2 regions of the Bacillus sp. VA15 genome follow, and region 2 is predicted to be linked to the other one. Evidence: predicted binding sites of a transcription regulator. Region 2 holds the regulator's gene; the other holds the start of a gene.

Region 1 (12,323 bases), on a different contig from region 2:
CATTTCATCTTTAATTGCACCAAGATCTTCTGCTTGCTGTGTACCTGTGTTTCCTGCTTGAACAGTAAGTTCACGCATACGTTGAAGGATCGCATGAGTTTCAGTCAATGCACCCTCAGCTGTTTGGATAAGAGAGATTCCGTCTTGAGAGTTTTTAGAAGCCATTTCTAAACCTCTGATTTGTCCTCTCATTTTTTCAGAGATCGCAAGACCCGCTGCGTCATCTCCCGCACGGTTGATACGAAGACCTGAAGAAAGTTTCTCCATGTTCTTTTGTGCTGCACCGTTGTTTGAAGATAAACGGTTCAGTGTGTTAAGTGCTGCGATATTGTGGTTAATTCTCATGTGTAAAATACCTCCATGTGTATTTGTTTTTGAAATCAAAGACTTCCTTTTCTTTGATTTCTGGCGTATGAGATCCCAGTAAAGCTTCTAACTTATGTAGATCCGGTAATTGATTAAGGATAGATTCAAATCCCTTAATAGGACTTTTTTGCTTAATATGGAAAACATCATCCGCCTTTCAATTCATTTATCGGTAGCACTTTGTAAATGTTTAGGCATTTTCCCAAAGAAATTTTCCCCATTTTAAAAAGACTATTCTAAACTATCACACAAAAACCCTAAAGAAAAAGCTTGCCTGCTAAGCCCGAGGATGGACTTGCTGACAAGCTGAATTCCCTCTGAAAAGAGGGTTTTAAGATGTTGCCGTTTCTTTCGCTTCCAAGAGCGATGTCATGCGTTTTTTGTCACGCTCCATAACAGGCTTCAAATAACGGCCTGTATACGATTCTTCCACTTCAGTGATTTCCTCAGGCGTTCCTGACGCGACAATGGTTCCGCCTCCGGCTCCGCCTTCTGGCCCCAGATCGACAATGTAATCCGCCGTCTTAATGATATCAAGATTGTGCTCAATGACGAGTACTGTATCTCCATTGTCAACCAAACGCTGAAGCACGACAAGGAGTCTGGCGATGTCGTCGACGTGCAAACCTGTCGTCGGCTCGTCTAAAATGTAGAGCGTACGCCCCGTTGAGCGTTTGTGCAGCTCTGATGCAAGCTTCACACGCTGCGCTTCTCCGCCCGACAAGGTTGTCGCTGGCTGACCGAGCGTAATATAACCTAAGCCAACATCAAAAAGGGTTTGGAGCTTACGCTTGATTTTCGGGATATTTTCAAAGAAAGAAAGAGCATCTTCAACCGTCATATCAAGCACATCAGAGATGCTTTTTCCTTTGTACGTCACTTCAAGCGTTTCACGGTTATAGCGTTTGCCGTGGCACACCTCGCACGGAACATACACGTCAGGAAGGAAGTGCATTTCAATTTTAATAATCCCGTCTCCGCGGCAGGCTTCACAGCGCCCGCCCTTCACGTTAAAGCTGAAACGGCCTTTTTTATAGCCGCGGACCTTCGCTTCATTTGTCTGCGCGAATACATCCCGAATGTCATCAAACACACCGGTGTATGTCGCAGGGTTGGATCTCGGCGTTCTTCCAATTGGCGCCTGATCAATATCAATGACTTTGTCTAAATGATCCAAACCTTTAATCTCTTTATGGCTGCCGGGCTTCGCCTTCGCTTTATGAAGCTTTTGCGCCAGCGCCTTATGCAAAATTTCATTGACGAGAGTACTCTTTCCTGAGCCGGAAACCCCTGTAACCGCTGTGAACGTTCCAAGCGGGAACTTGGCATTCACTTTTTTCAGGTTGTTTTCTGCAGCGCCTTTAATTTCAATGTAACGGCCGTCCGGCTTTCTTCTTTCAGGTGGCAATGGGATGAACTTTTCCCCCGATAAATAGCTGCCCGTTAATGAATTTGGATCTTCCATCACTTCTTCTGGCGTACCCGCAGCCATCACCTGACCGCCGTGAATGCCGGCACCAGGTCCAATATCTATTAAATAATCGGCTGCCATCATCGTGTCCTCATCGTGTTCGACAACAATCAGCGTGTTCCCAAGGTCTCTCATATTTTTCAGAGCGCTGATCAAGCGGTCGTTATCACGCTGATGCAGGCCGATAGACGGTTCATCTAAAATATAAAGCACACCGGATAAGCGCGAGCCGATTTGCGTTGCCAGCCTGATGCGCTGCGCCTCTCCCCCGGACAATGTTCCCGCTGCCCTGCTCAATGTCAGGTAATCAAGGCCGACTTTGTCCAGAAAGCTTAAACGCTCCACAATTTCACGCAAGATCAAATTGGCAATCTGCATATCCTTCTCAGAAAGGGTAAGGCCTTTGAAGAAAGCAAGTGCGTCGGCTACAGACTGCTCGGTAATTTTTCCGATGTGGCGGCCGTCAATCAGTACGGCAAGCGCCTCTTTCTTTAACCGATAGCCTTTGCATGTCGGACAAGACTTCTGAGACATATACTGCTCCATTTGCTCACGGATGAAATCAGAGCCTGTCTCCTTATACCGTCTTTCAATATTGCGCAATACGCCTTCAAATTGAATTTCGCCTTCACGGATTTGCCCAAAATCATTTTCGTAACGGAAATAAATCAGGTCGTCTCCGCTGCCGTACAGCACTTTATCCAGCTGATGCTGCGGCAGATCTTTTACTGGCACGTCCATATCAATCCCATAATGGGTGCAGACCGCCTCAAGAAGCTGCGGATAATACTGTGAACTGATCGGTGTCCAAGGGGCGACCGCATTCTCCTTTAATGACAAATCTTGATTGGGGATGACGAGATCCGCATCCACTTCAAGCTTCATTCCGAGACCGTCACACGTCGGACACGCTCCGAACGGGCTATTGAACGAAAACAACCGCGGCTCAAGCTCACCAATTGAAAAACCGCAGTGCGGGCAGGCATGATGCTCACTAAACATCAGCTCTTCCTCACCGATGACATCAATCATGACCCGCCCTTCACCTAAACGAAGCGCCGTTTCCAATGAATCTGACAGACGGGCCGTCACACCTTCTTTCACCACAATCCGGTCAATGACAACCTCAATCGAATGCTTTTTATTCTTTTCTAATTCAATATCATCAGAAAGCTCAGCCATTTCGCCGTCAATTCTGACTCTGACATAACCTTGTTTTCTGATCTGGTCAAGGACTTTGACATGGGCGCCTTTACGGCCCGATACGATCGGGGCCAGCACCTGAAGCTTCGTCCGTTCCGGGTATTCCAGAATTCTGTCGACCATTTGCTCGATGGTCTGCGATGTAATCTCAATTCCGTGCTCCGGACAATGAGGCTTCCCTACTCTCGCATACAAAAGACGCAGATAATCATAAATTTCAGTTACCGTACCGACAGTAGACCTCGGATTGCGACTCGTGGTTTTCTGATCGATGCTGATGGCGGGAGACAGCCCCTCAATCGCATCGACATCCGGCTTATCCATCTGTCCTAAAAACTGGCGGGCATAGGCAGACAATGACTCGACATACCGTCTCTGCCCTTCTGCATATATGGTATCAAAGGCAAGGGAGGATTTCCCTGATCCGGACAAACCCGTAACAACGACAAGCTGATCTCTTGGAATCGTTACATCGATATTTTTCAGGTTATGCGCCCGGGCTCCCTTCACCTCTATCCGATCCATAGCCATTTGTTCATCATCCTTCCGCTTTTAGCTCTAAAAGTAAATCGCGAAGCTCCGCGGCTCTTTCAAAGTCAAGCGCCTTGGCTGCTTCCTTCATTTCGTGCTCCATCTGTTCAACGACTTTCTGGCGTTCTTTCTTCGTCATTTTCGACAGCTTCGGCGCGGCTTTTGTTTTGTATTCCGCTTTATCCTCAGCTGCTACTGTGGCACGAATGACATCGCGAATTTCTTTATTTATCGTTTTTGGCGTAATGCCGTGCTCTTCGTTAAATCGCTCCTGCTGCTCGCGGCGGCGTTTTGTTTCATTAATCGCAATTTCCATAGACTTCGTCATTTTATCTGCGTACATAATGACGCGGCCTTCTGAGTTTCTTGCTGCCCGTCCGATGGTCTGGATCAGCGAACGCTCAGAACGAAGGAAGCCTTCCTTATCCGCATCCAAAATCGCAACGAGAGATACTTCAGGAATGTCGAGCCCTTCCCTCAGCAGGTTGATGCCGATAAGCACATCATGCTTGCCGAGACGCAGATCACGGATAATTTCAATCCGTTCAAGCGTCTTAATCTCTGAATGCAGATAGTTTACTTTAATGCCGATTTCCTTTAAATAATCGGTCAGGTCTTCTGACATTTTTTTCGTCAGGGTTGTCACGAGCACCCGTTCATTCCGCTCAATTCTTGCTTGAATTTCACCGATCAAATCATCAATCTGGCCTTCAATCGGACGCACATCAATCAGCGGGTCAAGAAGCCCTGTCGGACGGATGATCTGCTCGACCATTTCATCCGTGTGCTCAATCTCATACGGCCCTGGCGTTGCTGATACATACACGATATTGTGCATATGCTTTTCAAACTCTTCAAAACGGAGCGGACGGTTATCAAGCGCTGACGGAAGCCGAAAACCGTGATCCACGAGTACCTGTTTCCGCGCCTGGTCTCCGTTAAACATGCCGCGCACCTGAGGAATTGTCACATGCGACTCATCCACCACGATCATAAAATCGTCAGGAAAATAATCAAGAAGCGTATACGGTGTTGAACCTGGAGGCCGAAGCGTCAAATGTCTTGAATAGTTTTCAATGCCGGAGCAGAAACCCATTTCCCGCATCATTTCAAGATCATATCTTGTCCGCTGCTCTAAACGCTGCGCTTCAAGCAGCTTGCCGTTTTCATGCATGACCTTCAGCTGCTCCTCAAGCTCTTTCTCGATATTTTGAATCGCTTTCTCCATTTTCTCGGCCCGCGTTACGAAGTGGGATGCCGGGAAAATCGCGACATGATCACGGTCGCCGAGAATTTCTCCTGTCAAGGCATCCACTTCTCGGATCCGCTCGATTTCATCTCCGAAAAACTCGACTCTGATACAGTGTTCATCACGGGATGCCGGGAAGATTTCCACTACATCTCCGCGCACACGAAATGTACCGCGCTGAAAGTCGATATCGTTGCGGGCATATTGGATGTCTACAAGCTTTCTGAGCAGCTCGTTGCGCTCAATTTCCATTTCAGACCGCAGTGACACGACCATTTCCCGGTATTCTTCAGGCGAACCGAGACCATATATACAAGACACACTCGCAATAATAATGACATCTCTCCGCTCAAACAGAGACGATGTTGCGGAGTGTCTTAATTTATCTATTTCATCATTAATACTTGCGTCTTTCTCTATAAACGTATCCGTTTGAGGCACATACGCCTCCGGCTGATAATAATCATAGTAGCTGACAAAATACTCGACAGCGTTGTTCGGAAAAAATTCCTTGAACTCACTGTAAAGCTGTCCGGCGAGGGTTTTGTTATGGGCAATGACAAGCGTCGGCTTATTGACTTCTTTAATCAAATTGGACACCGTAAATGTTTTGCCCGTTCCTGTCGCCCCCAGCAGAGTCTGATGCTTCTTGCCCTCCTGAATTCCTTTTACAAGTTTTTCAATAGCTTTCGGCTGATCTCCCTGGGGCTGATATTTCGAGACTAACTCAAAGCGATCTTTCACAAAATAAGCCTCCGTTTCTTTAACGAAATCTTCCTATAGATATAGTAACACAATGGAATGCAAAATCACTAAAAATACGAACTAAAGTTCGGTGGTTTTTTATTTCCAGCTGTTTTCGTGTATAAAAAACCTGCTTTTAAAACGTAAAAGCAGGAATTCAGTCTTTATATTCATTATGTCCGATTTATTCTTCTTTTTTCTCAGCAGCTTTTTTGGCCATATAAAGCCCGCCAGCCACAAGAGACACAACATCCAATCCTACAATAAAATACGTTTCTGTATAGCCTTTTAAATAAGAGGCAAACAGCAATGCAGCTGTTAGAGCGATCGCCACATAATGATTAAAGGTGACTCTTGTAAAAAGAACAACGAGCATAAAAGGGAAAAACAATGCAAAAACGGCTTTTGTAATCAACAAAAACCCTCCTCAGGGATTCTTCATCTCATCTGATTATAGTAAAAAATGAAGAATCGGACAATCGTGCAATCGTTCCCTCTTTCTACACCATACCCTTTTTCAGCCAAAATCAATCACTATATTTGCGCTTTGGTCCCAGTCAATAGAAACATCAATAGATCAAACAATGATAAATAATAGAATGGAATGATTCACAAGATAAACAAGCAGAGTTATATAGTATGGTTGTAGATCTGGGCAGTTCAATACAAAAATGGACAGGGAGTGGACAAATATGAAGTTCAAGTTCGTTACATATGTTTCAACAGCAGCGGTACTCCCCGGTCTCCTTATGGCATCACAACCTGCTTTTGCAATCACAAGTCTAGCTGATAAAAAAAAAGTTCAGCCCTCGAAGTTCTTCTCGATAATCATTATAGATGGAAGCTTCAGACGGCTGCCGATGAAGAATGGTTCCTTTGGACAATTGTTATCCAAACTGAAGATCATGGCCAAGGAGGAACTTACTCTCGATTAAGAAGTCCGGAGAACGTGTGTATATGAGGCTGAAATCCCATGATGGCGACTACAGCACAATAAGCAACTATGATTTCACTTATTCCATAAAGTAAGAACATATATGAATTTACATGAGTGCCGCTGTTCCAATCAGCGGCACTTTTTTTATTAAAGCATGCCCGCCGCCAGATTCCGAGAATATAAGAAAAATAGGCATACAGCACCAGCCTGGCCCCATTTTTCATGATAATATAACTAACTTAACTATTCATTTTATTTAGGGCTTTCTGCGTTTGACAGCATTTTCCTGAAAACCTACAATTGAATGATAGTGTTTACTATCATTTTTTAAACACAGGCTCCGTCATAAAAAGACTAGAGAGAAAAACAAAATGAAGGAAAGAGGGGTTTCAAATATGTATTCTGTAATATTTCGCCAAGCAGAAGAGTCCAGCCAGCTTGCTGGAGCAAAAGGCATGAACTTGATTAAATTGACCAAACACGGTCTTCCTGTTCCGGACGGGTTTATTATTCAGACGAATGCGCTCGCCCGTTTTATGGAGGATAACCAGCTTCATGAAACTAGCGAAAACATCGAAAGCGGGATCATCGCCGGAACGTTTTCTGAAGAACTGAAACATGAGCTGACAAGTTCCTTCTACAAGCTGAGAGAATCATACCAATCCGTTGCCGTGCGTTCTTCATCTGCCTCAGAAGATTTAGAAGGCGCTTCATTCGCGGGTCAATATGAAACCTACTTAAATATTAAAACAGAGGAAGAGTTTCTCACTAAAGTGAAAGAATGCTGGGCCTCATTTTTCTCTGGCCGAGTCAGCAGCTATAAGAAAAAAATGAATAACCAAATCGCAGAGCCGTTAATGGGAGTTGTCGTTCAGGGCCTGATCGATTCAGAGGTATCAGGTGTTATTTTCAGCCGTAATCCTGTTACCCATGATGATAGAGAGCTATTAATCAGCGCCAGCTATGGTTTGGGGGAAGCTGTCGTTTCGGGAAGTGTCACCCCAGACACATTTATAGTCAATAAATCTTCGTTTGAAATTCAGAAAGAAATAGGTGCAAAGGAAATCTATATGGAGTCTGCAGCAGAAGGAATCACAGAAAAAGAAACGAGCGAAGATATGCGCAGCCGTTTTTGCCTTGCAGATGAACAAGTAATTGAACTGACTGAAATCACGAAAAAAACCGAAGACCTGTACGGATATCCAGTCGATATAGAATTCGGAATCGCTGATCATCAAGTATACCTTCTGCAGGCCCGCCCGATTACAACCATTGATCAGGACAAAAAGGAAGCAGAAGAAGAACGCAGCTTCATGATTACAGACGCTGATATGAATGATTTCTGGCTCAACATGGAGTCAAATATTGAAGGTCCGGTGAGCCCGTTATTTTCATCCTTGATCGTACCGGCATTGGAGTATGGCTTAAAGAAGAGCATGCAAAAGTTCCCGATTGGTGTTGTTGTTGACGAAGTAAAACTTTATCGCGGGCACATTTATTCCAAAAACCAAGGCGGACAACAGCCACCTTCTAAAGACTGCGGCAAAGAGCTTTTTCCAATATTATCGGAGCGTATGTATGACATCATCAATCACACATACCTCCCATTTTATAGAACGCTTGACCAGCTCACACAAACTGAGCATACTGCAGAAAGTGCACTAGATGCTTTTCAAAAATTAAAGGCTTTTTATCTCACGGCTTATGAGGAGCACTTCAATATCGTTTTTCCGCAAGTTCTTCTAACAAACAAATTGCAAGCGATGTACCAACATATTCAAGGAGAATCCCAAAACGCTCATTTTTACGAGATGCTGACAGGCAAAATGAACAAATCACTGGAAACAGACCGCCGCCTGTGGCTATTTTCTGTTGAAGTTCAGGAAAACCCGAATCTGCTGTCCATTTTTGAAAACACCAAGCCGGAACAGCTGCAGGAAAAAATGGAACAAACAGATGAGGGCAGACACTTCCTGAAGAACCTCCATGAATTTTTACAGGAATACGGATGGCGATCTGTAAAGAGCCATGATCTGATTCAAGAGACCTGGGCAGAAAATCCGTATTATGCCCTTGCCAATATTCAAAATTATGTCCGCAATGGCTATCATTTTGACAATGAATTTCAGAAAACGAAAGAAAAACGAGAGAAATTATACAATGAATTCTTGAAAAACATAAATGATCCCGATTTACGGAAAGAATTTGACCGTTATTATCAGTGGACGTTGAACGCTGCAAATATAAAGGATGATCATCACTTTTATATTGACGCCATGCTGGATGCCAAGGCGAGAGTCTTTTTGCTTAAGGTAGGTGAATTGTTGGCGGAAAACGGTGTCATTCAAAATTGTGAAGACCTTTGGTTCTTATATGATGATGAAGTGGAAAACGCGCTTCTTCACCCTGTATCCCTGCAAGAAAAGGCTGAAAAACGCAGACAGACCTTTCACGAGTATGAGCTTGCTCAAGCCCCTGCCTATCTCGGCACTCCGACAAAAGAACAGCTCAAAGCTGCAGAAGAAATTGTCGGCGCTGTGATAGAGGATGAAAAAAACACGGAGAATCATATTTTTGGCATTGCTGCATCAAGCGGCATTGCAACAGGTCCGGTCAAAATCATTCGGGACGCCAGTGAATTTTCTCAATTCGAGCCTGGGGATGTCCTCGTTTGCAAAATGACCACACCGCTATGGACCAGCCTGTTCCAAGACGCAAAAGCAATTATTACAGATACAGGCGGCATTTTGTCTCACGCTGCAATCATTGCTCGCGAATACGGCATTCCCGCCGTTCTCGGCACACGTACAGCAACGGAAAGACTTCGGGACGGTGACATCATCACTGTTGATGGAAGCAACGGCAAAATCACAGTTGTCAGCCGGGCCTGATGCGTCCTCCCTCTTTCTTATACAAGCGGGGCAGGTGTATACTTGTCCTGCCAGTATATTCGTGAGGTGAAACGTATTGAGACCGACAAACAAGAGAATCCTTGACGCTGCCATGCAGCTGCTTGTCAAAAAAGGATATCGCGCAACGACTACAAAAGAAATTGCAGAAAAAGCAAATGTAAGTGAAGCGACGATTTTCAGGAATTTTAAAAACAAACAGGGACTAGTCGAGGCTTTGCTTTCTCAGCATTCTCCAAACAGAAGCAGCATTCTGGAACAAACTGAAGGCGATTTGTACAAAGACCTGCTTCATATCGGAACCTGTCTCTTAGAGGAGCTGGAACATAGAAAAGATATCATTAAAATCAGCTTTCGTGAACCGGCCATGTTTCAAGATGTCATCAACCACGTAACAGAATATCCCCAATCTATGAAACAGCTATTGGTTGATTATCTCAAAACAATGGGTGAAAAAGGGGTTATTCAGACAGGAAATGAAGCGGAGCATGCCGACGTGTTTATGTCGATTATTTTCGGTTATTTTATTCACCGTCTCCATTTAGGAGACCGGGTGATTTCAATGCCCCAGGAAAAAATGCTAGAGCATAGCACAGCTCTATTTGTCAAAGGAATTTCGTGATGAACTCCTTGGCATAACAAAAAGGAGGATCCCAATGAGTTCAAGAAAAGAATGGGCGCTGATCGTCTCGCTATTATTAGGGGCCATCCTGGTTCCCATTAACTCCACGATGATCGCGGTCGCGCTCTCATCTATATCCCATACGTATAACGAGTCCATCGCCAGCATCACTTGGGTGGTTACCGTTTATTTAATCGTGATGGCAGTCACACAGCCGATTGCCGGAAAACTTGGTGACATGTACGGCAATAAAACCATGTACTTATGGGGCGTCGGCCTTTTTCTAATCGCGTCCTTAGGCTGCGCACTCTCACCGAGCCTGCTGCTGTTGATTGTCTTTCGGGCATTGCAGGCTGTCGGCGGTGCACTGCTTACGCCAAACAGCATTGCCATTATCCGTCACGTTGTTTCTGAAAAACGCCTTCCGAAGGTGTTTGGATTTTTTGGACTTGGCGCAGGACTTGGGGCAGCACTCGGGCCTTTTATTGGCTCTATACTGATTGACAGCTTCAGCTGGCATTCGATTTTTTGGGTCAACATCCCATTTCTCGCCATTGCTTTATTTACGGCATTAACCATGTTCCCTCAATATAAAGAAAATAAATCTGACGCGCCACTGGATATTATCGGCTCTGTCTTGCTTGCAGGCAGCATCGTTTCGATTATCCTGCTGACGAAAAACGAGGCTTCATGGGGCTATGCGGTATACAGTGTATTGATACTTCTTTTTGTCCCGCTTTTTTTCAGAAGAGAAAAACGCACACAGCACCCAATTATTGATTTTACTCTGTTTAAAAGCTCAACCTTTACAAATGCCAATCTATCAGTCTTATTAAGCAATCTGATGATGTATGCCGTTTTATTGATCATGCCGTTATTCATGACGAGCCAATTTGGGCTTAATACGTCTAACAGCGGCATGGCGCTCTCTGTATTTTCGATATTCATGTCGGCCAGCAACTGGGTCGGCGCCCAGCTCCATCACAAATGGGGAGCAAAAAAAATCATTTTTCTTTCATTTGCCATGATGGCTGGAGCGAATCTATTATTTTTGCTGTTAAGCAGCTCACATTCCGTCTTGTTCCTCATGCTCTCTCTTATCCTGGGCGGGCTCGCGTCCGGAGTCGGCCTGACCAGCATGCAGGTGTCTTCCCTTGCCACAGTAGACCCCGGCATGTCAGGAGTGGCGTCTGGTATTTTCTCGACCTTCCGTTATTTCGGAAGCATCATTTCATCAGCCTTAATCGGCTTGATTTCGGGATATCACACCTTATTTATGATTCTCTTTGCTGTATCCATTATTGGCGTTTTTGTTTCATTAGGCATCAAATCTGATGAAACGGCACGGATGGAAAAAAACTCAGCATAACACAAAACAGCCCGGCACCACATCTTCTCGCGGTGCCGGGCTGTCTTTTATGATCCGGACAAAGCGGCTGCTTCGTCTTCACGGTCATCCTTTACGAAAAGGATACCCAATTCATGATGTTCTCCCTCATAAGAAGCTCGCTGATCAAAACGAATTTCTCCATTCAAACCGATAATTTCAAGCTTCACATATGCACGGTTATGCTGGAGCGCTTCATAAAAATCAGAAACATTCTTAACCGGTATGCCATTAACTTTCGTAATGATTTCCCCGATTTTCAATTCCAGATCCTCAGCAGGTGTGTTTGGTATAATCCCAAGCACCATTAAGCCCTGATCACGTTTCGAGAAATAAAACGGAGCCGCGTTATCATTCACCCTTTGCTTAATGGACAGAAAAATACGTCCTAAAACAGCCACACAGACGGCTGCACCCGCAAGCGGCGTCCACAGTAAGCTCGCTGCACCGAGAACTGTGACGGCAAGGCCGAGAATACAAACGCGTTTCGCTGTGATCCTTATGCTCGTTTCAGGCAGCGACCCCTGCACCCTTTGCCCGAATCCGACAAAGTAAGGAATCCATAGAAAATGGAATGAGCCACCAGGAACAGTAAACACAGGCCACCAACTGAGGTGCGATTCTAATCCGTTACCGGGTACGAGAAGGAACAGCGGCAAAAGCCATATCCGGTTTGCCAGCTGCTGTCCAATCGGCAAACCGCGGCTGCTTACGACAAGTGCCGGTGATGTTCTCACATGTGCAGAACGATAAGCAACCGCTCCTTCAATGATAATCAGCAAGCCTAAAAACACACCCATAGCCGGCCAAACGACTGCAAATCCTTGCGGAAATCTCTCTAGAAAAGGCTCCGCCTGATACATTTGCAGTCCAAAACCTATCAGCATACTCACACTGACGATAT
Region 2 (12,323 bases):
AAGCGGAGAGGTGATCTGGATCAATGTTGTTTACGCTGGCCAGTATCTATGGCTTTTGCGAACAAGGCACGGGGGGTATAGGGATCATATCGGCCATACTGGGTGGCATATTAGATTCAAAGCAATGATAGTACTGTGACTTGCTATGATTGAAAGAGAGGAGAGATATGGTTGATACGATTCAATAAGGTAATTGGATTCCTGTCTGTTTTAGGATTCACTGCGGTTTTACCATTAACAGCACAAGCAGAACAAGCGGGAACTGCTGGGGCTGGGGAGTGGGATAAGTTGGGGACTTACACATATACTTATTCAAGTCCGACGGTATATTCGAGCGGAGGAGATTTTAGAGTCTGCCTTTCAGGAAGCACTCCTTTTTCTGTCTCGCTGCACTTATATGAGGATGATGCCGGTGACAATCCTGATGATTATGTAGGGGCAAACTATTTTTCTCCCGGAGAATGCCACACTTTTAGCAGTATTGGAAAATTTGTAGATGGGAGCAATAACAAGGCCGAGTTCTTTGTTACCGATTACTCTGGTAAATCTAAAACAGTTACGTTTTATGATTGATGGACTCAAACTGTGAAGTATAACCTTTGAAAACAAAAGAGAGAGACACCTCTCTCTTTTTCTATTCTTCGACAGTCTTACGAAGCCGTTCATTTACAATGCTTGTCCAGCCTCCATCCATCTTATCGCGTATGATGGAGCTTTTCTCGTTTGCTTTGCCAATCATTTCATTTGGCTCCTTCCAGCCGCCGTGAATAAGGGTAAACCTCGTCTTTTCTCCTAAGTCTTCTAATTGAAAGGTAACGATCCATCCATCTGTATCCCATTCAAATGAAAGTTCAGTGGGAACTTGAACAGTCAAAACTTTACAAGGAGATGGCCCAAACGGCGATTGTAAGTGGAATTCTTGTCCTTCTTTCAGCTGAAAATCATTGGGCATAAACCACTTGGCAATGCCTTCTGAAGTGGAAATCGTTTCCCAGACTTTCTGAATAGGTGCCTCTAGGGTAATATTTTTCGTAATATCCGGTAATGTATTTTCGCGATTTTCACGATTTTGATCCATTTCGTTTACCTCTAACATATGATGTTTTTTTCAATTAAATCATATAATAACTAATAAGATCATGTCCATATCTTGCATGATTTATGCTGCAGCCTGTTGTTGAACATTGTATCAGTCCCATCCAGTTTGATCTGTTAAAGGGGGGAGTTCCTGCGTGTACGAGAAAGAAAATACAGTGAGAGAGTGGAAAGTGTATCTTTTCGTCTTTTCATTCATGATTCTTTGTGCAGTTGCATTTGTTATTTTTGAATCGAAAATTTTGTTCAGCCAAATCGTTCTGCGCGGATTTGATGCCTTCATCAGTTTTGTTTTATTAACGAATGTGCTGTTTTTCTGGAGAAGGAGCAAACGTATAGCATATGTTTCAGGAGTTTTAGCCGTTATCAATCTCATTATGGTTATTTCTCTGGTTTAATCTAAAACAGGAGGTTTTTTTATGCTTGGAAAAATTAAAGCAGCCATTGATAATAGTCCGGGAAAGCCGGCTAGAATTGTAGTCAGTGAAAAAACGTTTCAGCAACTAGAAAAAGAGATGCGTTTCGTTTACGTTTCCAAACCGAAAACGATAATGGGAATACCTGTGGAAGTGTCAGATCAGGCAGAAAGCTTCAAGCTGGAATTTTAATCTATTCCGAACTGCAAAAAGGCTCATTTTGAGCCTTTTTATTATAATAAAGTTAAGATTCGTTATCATTTCAAACAAGCGCTTGCAAACATGTTTCAGTTTTTTATACTTAAGTGGAGTATTTCAGCTTTTTTAGAATGCTGAGAATATGGGAGGGAGCAATGCACAAACATAAGCGCAACAGCTTTAAAACTCTGATAGAAATTTTAATTGTTTCGACAAGACTCGGGTTTACATCATTCGGAGGTCCCATTGCTCATCTGGGCTACTTTTATGAAGAATATATTCGCAAAAGAAAATGGCTGGATGAAAAAAGCTATGCTGATTTGGTTGCTTTGTGCCAGTTCTTGCCCGGACCGGCGAGCAGCCAAGTTGGGATTGGGATTGGTGTTATGCGTGGCGGGTTACTCGGCGGTATCGTTTCATTTCTCGGCTTTACGCTGCCCTCTGTTTTGGCACTTATCATATTTGCTCTTTTGTTAAAAAGTACCGATATAGAGCAAGCCGGCTGGATTCATGGTTTAAAAATCGTGGCGGTTGCAGTTGTTGCACATGCTATAACAGGAATGGCTCAAAAACTGACGCCTGATGTTAAGCGAAAAACGATGGCTTTGTTTGCATTGGTTGTTTCACTTTTATGGCAAACCGCGTTTACCCAAGCAGGTATTATAATCATTTCAGCAGCGATTGGTTTTCTGCTGTTTAAAGAGTCTATCGACAAAAAAGAATCAGCATTCCATTTTCCTATTTCTAAGACATTCGGAACAGTGTGTCTTTCATTATTCTTCGGATTGCTTGTTCTTCTGCCTGTTCTGCGAGAAACTGCGGATTTGCGCTGGCTTTCTATGTTTGACAGTTTTTACAGGGCAGGTTCCTTGGTTTTTGGCGGGGGACATGTTGTATTGCCGTTATTGGAACAGGAATTTGTACCAACTGGAATGGTCAGCAAAGAAGCATTTTTAGCAGGATATGGTGCAGCACAAGCTGTGCCGGGACCGTTATTTACATTTGCCGCCTATCTTGGTGCAGTCATGGGCGGCTGGCAGGGCGGAATGTTAGCTGCTATTGCCATTTTCCTGCCTGCGTTTTTGCTGATTTTAGGTGCGTTGCCCTATTGGGATATTTTGCGGAGGAATCCCAACCTAAAGGGAGCTCTTGCAGGAGTGAATGCAGCGGTAGTCGGAATTTTAATTTCAGCTTTTTATTTTCCGATTTGGACAAGTGCGATTTTGAATCCGATTGATTTTGCGTTTGCGGCTGTATTGTTTAGTATGCTTGCTTATTGGAAGCTGCCTCCTTGGGTGATTGTAGTCACCGGTGTCATTGGCGGTTTTCTTCTGAACCTTCTTTACATTTGACTTCTTTAAAGCGTGATGAAGACGTTCATCATGCTTTTTTTATTGGGAAAAAAGACGAACATAAAAAATAGATATACGGGAAAAATAATCCTATTAGACAGAATTTCATTCCATGTCGATATTGAAACAGAAGGGGATTTGGTTGAAAACTGGAACACAAAAGAGACGTCGGACACTCAGTTTTTAGAACGTATTGAAACAAACACTGAAAACGAAGTAAAGAAAATAGTCGGTAATGTATTAAAAAAAATCCAGCATGAATATAAAGCAGATGTTGCGGGTTTTGATGAATCTTTAAGACTTGAGCATCCGGACTTATGGAAAAAGGTGAAAAATAATTGGGGTGACACATTCAGTAAGGTTGCCATCACGTACAGCGTAAACGCCACAATTACTCATTATGGAACGGTTAAAACACAGTGATGAATCAAATAGATGCTTAAAAAGAAGAGAAGGCAAATATCTCTTCTTTTTTATGTGTTTTTAGGATTAGTATACTTTTTTTGGAGGTAATGGATTTTTTTGAATGGTCAATATGCTAATATAGAATTGCTTCAAATCGAAGGGAGGAGGGGCTGTGAGACAGAAACCGATTTATGTAGAAATCGAAATGAGATCTGATCTGGATAAGCTTTGGGAATATACACAAAACCCATCGCTGCATAAGGAATGGGACCTCCGGTTTTCAAATATCACGTATTTGCATAGGCAGCCATACGAAAAGCAGAAGTTTCTTTACGAAACAAGGATAGGCTTTGGATTAAAGGTATCGGGTACAGGAGAAACAGTCGGTGTTTTCGACAAATGTTCATCTGAAAGAGTTTCCTCACTGGCTTTTGGCTCTGACCATCCGTTATCTCTGATTCAGCATGGCAGCGGGTACTGGAAGTATATACAGCGAGACAACGGGAAAATGATGTTTTTAACACAGTACCAATACAAAACAGCCTACGGGCTGCCGGGAAGATGGATCGATCGTTTATTATTTCGGCCGCTTCTTGGCTGGGCGACTGCATGGAGCTTTGATGCATTAAGGCTTTGGATTGAGCAAAATAAACATCCGAAACACACAATTCGATCGGCTATCGTCTATGTGTTAATGTGTCTGTTTTTCAGTCTGTTTTGGTTTTATCAAGGCTTTACAGGTTTTTACACAAGGATTTTTGCAGGGGCAGCGGAGATAGGTATGGGTATTTTATGGCTGATTCCATTAAAGAGAAAATGGATCATTCATGCTGTACAGGCTTGTATCTTTGCTGGATTCGCTTTTCGAGGTTCCGAGATATTATGGATACTATTGAGTGTGTTTTCTGCGGCAAGTGGCGTTCTTAGTCAGCAGCTCCCCAGTGCCCGGCACACAAAACGAAAGAGAAAGAAGTGACATTGTGAGTTCGATTTATGAAAAAACGATCAAGAACTATCATTTACTGCATCCCAAGCTGCGAGAACGGTATCAATTAGACGAATCTCATACATTCAGCGGGACAGGAACGATGTCAGAAATAAGCGGAGGCTCTTTTCTGGTCAGAATGCTGTTAAAGCTGGGTGTTTTTTTCAGGTGCTTTTTTTCGGAAAGAGGCAAAAACATCCCATTTACCATTCAAAATAGAACTTGTCTTTTGAATCGGGAACATACTGGGATAGAATGGAATCGTACATTTTTCTTTAAAGGCAAAAAACGTTTCTTTGACGCGATCATGGTATACGACGAAAAAGAAGATAGAATACTTGATTTCTTCGGCAAACCTCATCTTCTGCTGTCTGTTTTAGCGTTCGAGGCATCTCCTGACGGCTCTCTAACCATTACAACGGGAAAGCAATGGCTATTGATATGCGGAAAAAGAATACCGCTTCCAAAATGGCTGACCGGTACATCCGCTGTTTGCGAAACGTTTGATGAAAGAAAGAATTGCTTCACCATTCAAGTGCATGTCCAAAATACAATTCTCGGCACTCTTTTCTTTTATAAAGGAATGTTTCAGGAAGAAGAGAGAGAATCATGATAAAACGAAATGGCATGATCAGTTCGCTTTGCTTTATAGGATTTCTTGCAGCGGAAGCACCTCATATATCAGTGGCAGAGGCACTTGTTTTGTTATCCATTCTTTTTTTTGTGCCGGGAATTTTTCTTTTTGTCTTTCAATCGCAGCTTCGGGCTGCTCCATTTCTGGAATCTGTGTTAATCCAATGCTATCCGGCAGCCGCTTTCTTTGCGGTGCTGGCTCTTGTGACAGACATCGGAGGTTTCGCGCTGATCTGGTGGATGTACACAGTTTTTATGGCGCTGTATGCGATCCTTCGTCTTTGGGAAACAAAGATACATAGAATCGAAGAGACATCAGTTCTGTTCGGGCTTATCTATTTGGCGGGAGGAGGTTTTTGGTTTTTTGCTTATGCTGCACATTTGCAGATAATGCAATTTGGCCCTCTCATCATTTTGCTGACTGCTGTCCACTTTCACTATTCAGCTTTTCTTATCCCGATCTTTAACGGCTTGCTCGGGAGAATCACCAGAAAAAATCGGATGTTGTACAGTTGGATAACATGGGTGATTTTGTTTTCGCCCCTTCTTATCGCGCTTGGCATCACATATTCAAAAACACTAGATGTCATTGCGGTTGGCATCTATATGGCGGCGCTTTATCTTCACGCATTTTTGGTGTTCACCACATCTTTTCGCAGCAAGACGGGGAAATTTCTTATTCGGTTCTCTTCTGCCGTTCTAATGATAACGATCTCTTTCTCGATGATTTATTCATTTGGTGTATTTCGGCAAGACGTTACACTGACCATTAATCAGATGATTTGGATTCACGGTTTTGTTAACGCGTTTTTTGTTATATTGCCCGCTCTCATAGGATGGAGAATAGAAGATCCGAAACCTTTTGATGCAGACAGCGTAAAGACATTCAGCCGTATCTACGGAAAAAGAAGGATTGGAAAAGACTTTTTAGCTAACATTCAAGCTGAAAATAACGTTCAGTACAGAGGGCTCGTGGATGATATGGGAAGCCTTCGATCAAAAGATTTTTCACCTGAAAAACTGGCGCCGTTCATTCTTTCGTTTTATGAACAAACCATTGATTATGATGTAAAAGCAAAAGTGACGTGGAGCACGTGGTTTCGGCCGCTTGCAATGGTTTACGAAAGGTTCAGCAGAAGAACCGGCCAAATCCATTTGTCGACGAACCCTGACTGGTATAGGATGTACAGCACGATAAAGGGTGTTCATTCGAAAAAAGACGGAAGAAAAAAAGTGCGTGCCTGGATCAGAACAAATGAAAAAAACGAAACCATTTTTACCGCTCTATATTCAGTATATCGTTCGAATGGAGAAGGGTATATGAACATTTCTCTACCGCTTCCATTCAGCAGTATGACAGGCATTTTAAAGCCTTATCATCATCGTGAGAAGCTGGTTTTGACAAGCCGGCGGAGAAAAAGCGGAGCCGGGGATGAGGGGATTTATCTGCAAACAAGAGCGGGAACTTGTCCGCTGCCTTTATCTGAAACCTTTCTGATAGAAGCTATACATGACAACAAGTTAACTGCTGTTCATCACATGTGGCTGTTTGGAATAAAATTTCTAACTGTACATTACATCATTACATATTGTCCGTCCAAATGAAAGAACCTAATACATAGAAGAGGATTCATCGGCCAGCTGTTTAATGATTAGATCTGCTACATTCCAATTCTGCGCCGCATCTAGACGGGAAAGGAAGGATTAATGATGTTTTATATCAGTTGTTTTCTGATTCTTTGGCTGGCTGCGGGATTTACAGTGGGAATGAAACAAGTGTATGTCGATCAGCTGTTTGATAAAGACGTAACCGAAAGACTGGAAAAAGAAGCGGATGATCATGGCCACGCTGACCGGATGATCAAACAGCGTGTCCTTTACATTGCAGCAGTGACATTAAGCGGGTTTATCGCTGTTTATTATGAAGTGAAAACAATCCCGCAAAGGCGAAAAATAAGAAAAATTGAAAAAAACATCATGAAACTGAATAAAGAAAATAAACGAAGAATGAAAAGAAAATAAAAATGCACAGGCCAAAGGGCAGGTGCGTTTTTTTTCTGTTTGATATGCGAATTGGGAAAAAGGTAGTTGGTACCAACTTACTTTTCATAAATTCAGAAATGGGAAGAACAGCGCCCGGGCCAATGGTATATAATATTGTGAATTTAACAAAAATTTAACAAGGAGGACGAGAAATTCGTGCTAAAGCCTCAAAGAAACCGACATCCTGTTGATTTGGACTTAGAGGCGGAGTAGATGAAACCGGCCAAAGTATCCCTGCTCCGCCGTTTGCTCCATTCCTTGAAGCATGTTGATTGTAACATAGCCAAACGTTTTCCATCAACTCTTAAAATTGTAAAATTATTGTTTATTTTTATGGTATTTACTCCGATTTCTTCAATATATGCTGAAGATGTATATCAGAATTTTGAGGAATTAAAAAACAATGAAGATCCTTCTGATTACGGCATTGTTACGAAAGAAACCGGCAGTCCTGTTCTTGTTTTAGCCATTCACGGAGGAGGTATTGAAGGCGGGACAAGTGAAATAGCGAGAGAGCTCAGCAAAGAGTACTCGATGTATTTATTTGAAGGCTTAAAATCGTCAGGAAACTCAGTGCTGCATATTACGAGCACGCATTTTGATGAGCCTCGGGCCCTGAAAATGACGGGAAGTCATGAATATGTCATTTCATTGCACGGATATGCAGAAGAAGATCAGCAGATCGAAGTCGGCGGTACAGATCGTGTAAGAGCGTCAGATTTAGTTGAAAAACTGCAAAATGCCGGTTTTCCTGCTGTATTGCTCGGTATGGACCATCCGCATGCAGGCGTAAGTCCGAATAACATCGCAAATAAATCAAAAACAGGTTTGAGTATCCAGTTAGAAATGAGCACAGGTTTTAGAAGATCTTTGTTCGGCGTTTTTTCTTTAAAAAGCAGATCTGTTACTCAAAATGAGAGGTTTTATGATTTCACAGAAGTGATGTCCCGTTTTATCAATAATAGCTACTGAAAAATAGGAGGCGCTAAGCCTCCTATTCCTCATGCTTCTCATTCGTAACGTCAGGAAACAGTTCGTCTGCGGCTTCTGTTTGATACTGCAGTGTGTTATCCCTGGCTGACAGTTCATTTCGGAAGGTTTCATCCAGCACATTTTTTAGCAAATACCGATGAAAAAAGTATTCAAAAACAGTAAGACAGAGGGCGGAAAGTAGAGCAGCTGCAAACGGTGGGAAATCATTTCTTGTTTGGGTTAAAACAAAGACCCAAAGAATAACGAATGAAAGTCCAAAGTCAGCCAATGAAGCTGTAATATTGTTTGTTCGCGGAAGGACGAGCATGTCACCGGATAGATAGGAAACAAAACCTAGGAAAAGTGCAATAAACATTACACTTAAAAAGGGCGCGTGATAGACTCTGTCCAAAATCACATATAAAAGGGCGAGAGTGAAAGCAACCTTTGAAGCAAGAGCAATGATATGTTTCATTTGACCACCTAAATTGTTATTTTTGAAGAAAACCCTTGGCTGTAAACAAATTATAAAAACATAAGTAATTCAATTCGACAATCATTATTTTAAACAATCCGATTTTGTTTACACTGGTATTTTTTGCTGACTGCATGAAACTTTTTTGGAAAAAAGTCGTACATATGGATGATCAGCTTTCAAGGGGGAATGATTTGTGAAGGTAAAAGGAATCAATCACTTATTATTTTCAGTTTCTCATCTGTATACATCGATTGATTTTTATCAAAAAGTGTTTGATGCCAAACTTTTGGTAAAGGGAAAAACAACAGCATATTTTGATTTAAATGGCATCTGGCTTGCGCTTAATGAAGAACCTGACATTCCGAGAAATGACATTAAGGCGTCTTATACCCATATTGCATTTACTATTGAAGATCAAGAGTTTGAGGAAATGTCAGCAAAATTAAAAACGCTTCATGTCAATATTCTGCCTGGCAGAGAACGAGATGAACGCGATCGAAAATCAATTTATTTTACCGACCCTGACGGCCACAAGTTTGAATTTCATACCGGAACCCTTCAAGACAGGCTTCGTTATTATAAACAGGAAAAAACGCATATGGATTTTTATGATTGAAACGACCTCTTTATATTACACAGAACATATACATAAATCTCATGTAGGGTTAAAATGTGGTAAAGGAGGGGTGTAATTGAAAATAAAAATCTTAGGCTTAACAGCAGTTTTGATGTGTTTTTTTGGCATTGGCAGTACCCATGTGTCAGCTTTAGATTTTGATCACAAAACAGACTTTATTTTAAATGACAGCACAAAATCGTTTGTTCTGGAAAATATCAGTGATGTCCCGGCGATCGACTATATTTTAGGCTATCAGTTTACGATCTTGGGAGCCAATACTTGTTCAGTTGAGATTAAACTTCAGCGAATGGGGCTTACGGGAGAATATACCACACTGAGCACGAAGCAATTCAGCGGCAGCTGGTTTGATTTTAGTGCTCAGGATAAGGTTTCTATCGATCCATTTCACCGATACCGTATATTAGCAGAAGAACACTCAGAAAACTGCACGAGTGTTCGGGTAAAGGGCAGTTATGGTATACAATATTTTCATTTTGATTGAAGCTCACGTTGATCAAGAGAAGTGAGCTGTTTTTTTAGAAAATGTTGAACCAACTACACTATGTACTAAATTTTCATTAAAATTCAATTACTGCCGCGCTCCTTACATAAACATGAAGCCACGTCATTCCACGACCTAAGAAAATGAAACATTTTTAAGGACATAACGTCTAATATTTTAAACGGACAATATTCAGATAAAAGTTTCCTGAAGGAAAGAAAATTTCTTGACTTCAACAATTGTTTGGTGGATAATTATGGTGTAAACATGATGTTCTTTTTCCTCCTATTCAGGCTCGCACCCATAAGTCAGGGCGAGCCTGCTTTTTTGTACAATAAACCCCCTCTCCATAAAGGAAGAGGGGGTTATTTCATGCATTTGATAGATCAATAGGTTAATGGACGGTTCTGAACACGCCAATCACTTTCCCTAGAATGCTGACATTCTGCAAGATGATAGGTTCCATCGTTGGGTTTTCAGGCTGTAAGCGAATGTGAGTATCCTCTTTATAGAAACGTTTTACCGTAGCTTCATCATCTTCTGTCATCGCAACTACAATTTCCCCGTTGTTCGCTGTATTTTGCTGTTTAACGATGACATAATCCTTATCGAGAATACCAGCATCAATCATACTGTCTCCCATAATCTCCAGCATAAACACATGCTCGTCCGGAGGAACCATACGGTCAGGAAGCGGAAAATATTCTTCAATATTTTCTACTGCTGTAATAGGAGATCCCGCCGTGACTTTCCCGATGACCGGTACATTAACGACCTGACTTTGCGGAATGTCTACTTCTTCATCAAGTATTTCTATTGCTCTAGGTTTTGTCGGATCCCGTCTGATCAGCCCTTTTGTTTCCAAACGGGCCAAATGGCCGTGGACAGTTGAGCTGGACGCAAGCCCAACAGCCTCTCCGATTTCTCTCACGGAAGGCGGATATCCTTTTGATTTAACCTCTGCTTTAATAAAACGGAGGATATCAAGTTGCCTTTTTGATAGCTTCGTCATTTTTCGCACCTCAAAACGTCGATTTTAAGAAGATTATAGCATGATTTTCCTTACAGTACAAACATAGGTTCGAAAAAACAATTGACAGAAACGTTTGTTCGTATATACTGAAATTATAAAAAAGCGAACAAACATTCCTGTTGGAGGTTATGATCATGAGTAAAGAATCTATTATTTTTGTCGGTCTATTCTCAGTGATTTTGAGCGCGGTTATCCTTTTGCTGTCATATACAAGCAGCGGTCAGGAACTTAATCAGTATGCTAAAATAGAAGTCCAGCAAGGCGACACACTTTGGTCAATTGCTGATCAGGTAGCAGATACAAAAAAGATAAACAAAAACGATTTTATTGAATGGGTAGCTGATAAAAATCATCTTCAGACGTCTGATATCCAGCCGGGAGATGAGTTGGTGATTCCATTGAAAAAGAAGCATCAGGATGCATATGAATTGGCAACTGTAAGATAGAGAGGAAAGATAGAAAAAATGAAAGCACTCATATATGCCCGCGTAAGCACAAATAAAGAACAGCAGGAAACTTCATTAAAGCGGCAGGTGGAGGAGCTAACGGCCATTGCAGCCGAGAACGGCATGGAAGTCGTCAAAGTGATTTCTGAAAAAGCCAGCGGATATGAAATGGATCGAGACGGTGTATTTGAGCTGCTTGATGAGATCAAGAATTCGGGAATTGATGTTATTTTGGTTCAGGATGAGACTAGGCTCGGTCGGGGAAATGCAAAAATCGCCCTGCTCCATTGTATCTACAGAGAAGATGTGAAAGTCTATACAACGGCTCACAGAGGTGAACTGGAGTTATCGGAGGCTGACTCGATGGTGCTGGAGATCGTCAGCATTGTGGAAGAGTACCAGCGGAAAATTCACAATATGAAAATCAAGCGGGGAATGAAGCGTGCAGTAAAAAACGGTTTTAAACCGCAAAAAAACCTGAAAAACCAACATGAAAACAGCGGAAAGGAAAGAATAGAGGTCCCAATCTCAGAGATCGTCCGCCTAAGAGCGAATAAACTGACGTTCGCAGAAATTGCCGCAACGCTAAGAGGGTTTGGCTATGATGTGTCTAAAGCGACCGTCCACCGGCGGTATCAGGAATACATAGAGAATGACGAGACAGCCGAGTGAATCAGTTGTAAAACTCTTTTTGATCTAGTACTATATAGACAAAATGCAATAAAGGAGTTTAACATGATTTCAAACGCTAAAATTGCCAGAATTAATGAACTTGCTGCTAAAGCCAAAGCTGGCGTTATGACAGAAGAAGAAAAAGCCGAACAGCAAAAGCTTCGTCAAGAGTACTTGAAAGGTTTTCGCTCTTCTATGAAAAACACGTTAAAAAGTGTGAAAATCATAGACCCAGAAGGCAATGATGTAACACCAGAAAAGCTAAAAAAAGAACAACAAAATAACAAACTTCACTAATATAAGAGGAATACGGAAATATCGTATTCCTCTTTTGCATATACTATAAGCAAAACTCTTATGTGACAAAATTCAACAAGTTTCTCTCAAATTTAAGCTGAAACAGTTGAGAAAAAGTCGTCAGACATTTATGATGTAAGGGTACAACACATAAGGAAGGGGATTTTTATGGATACA

Evidence for each region. The regulator LexA, encoded in region 2, represses DNA repair genes until DNA is damaged. The targets are predictions, from matches to a motif close to CGAACATATGTTCG.
Region 1: a site for LexA is predicted at 5,642-5,655, ahead of uvrB (excinuclease ABC subunit UvrB). Genes of this name have one in related genera too.

What each region holds. Positions count from the first base shown of each region.
Region 1 covers NZ_JBVQPQ010000007.1:28,761-41,083, reverse strand. Annotated here, with positions in the region: gene hag (flagellin Hag) at 1-345, opposite strand, end outside; gene uvrA (excinuclease ABC subunit UvrA) at 698-3,571, opposite strand; gene uvrB (excinuclease ABC subunit UvrB) at 3,579-5,564, opposite strand; gene AC0DBE_RS16760 (CsbA family protein) at 5,749-5,979, opposite strand; gene AC0DBE_RS16755 (hypothetical protein) at 6,257-6,499, shown strand; gene AC0DBE_RS16750 (PEP/pyruvate-binding domain-containing protein) at 6,897-9,392, shown strand; gene AC0DBE_RS16745 (TetR/AcrR family transcriptional regulator) at 9,469-10,032, shown strand; gene AC0DBE_RS16740 (MFS transporter) at 10,067-11,401, shown strand; gene minJ (cell division topological determinant MinJ) at 11,449-12,323, opposite strand, start outside.
Region 2 covers NZ_JBVQPQ010000002.1:96,711-109,033, reverse strand. Annotated here, with positions in the region: gene AC0DBE_RS05765 (hypothetical protein) at 175-573, shown strand; gene AC0DBE_RS05760 (SRPBCC family protein) at 635-1,078, opposite strand; gene AC0DBE_RS05755 (hypothetical protein) at 1,233-1,493, shown strand; gene AC0DBE_RS05750 (hypothetical protein) at 1,515-1,703, shown strand; gene chrA (chromate efflux transporter) at 1,865-3,061, shown strand; partial or broken gene AC0DBE_RS05740 (Ger(x)C family spore germination C-terminal domain-containing protein) at 3,164-3,484, shown strand; gene AC0DBE_RS05735 (hypothetical protein) at 3,639-4,442, shown strand; gene AC0DBE_RS05730 (DUF4166 domain-containing protein) at 4,447-5,064, shown strand; partial or broken gene AC0DBE_RS05725 (YndJ family protein) at 5,064-6,699, shown strand; gene AC0DBE_RS05720 (hypothetical protein) at 6,792-7,106, shown strand; gene AC0DBE_RS05715 (poly-gamma-glutamate hydrolase family protein) at 7,341-8,099, shown strand; gene AC0DBE_RS05710 (YndM family protein) at 8,122-8,574, opposite strand; gene fosM (FosM family fosfomycin resistance protein) at 8,771-9,193, shown strand; gene AC0DBE_RS05700 (hypothetical protein) at 9,270-9,698, shown strand; gene lexA (transcriptional repressor LexA) at 10,093-10,710, opposite strand; gene yneA (cell division suppressor protein YneA) at 10,860-11,177, shown strand; gene AC0DBE_RS05685 (YneB family resolvase-like protein) at 11,196-11,849, shown strand; gene AC0DBE_RS05680 (DUF896 domain-containing protein) at 11,913-12,146, shown strand; gene tkt (transketolase) at 12,315-12,323, shown strand, end outside.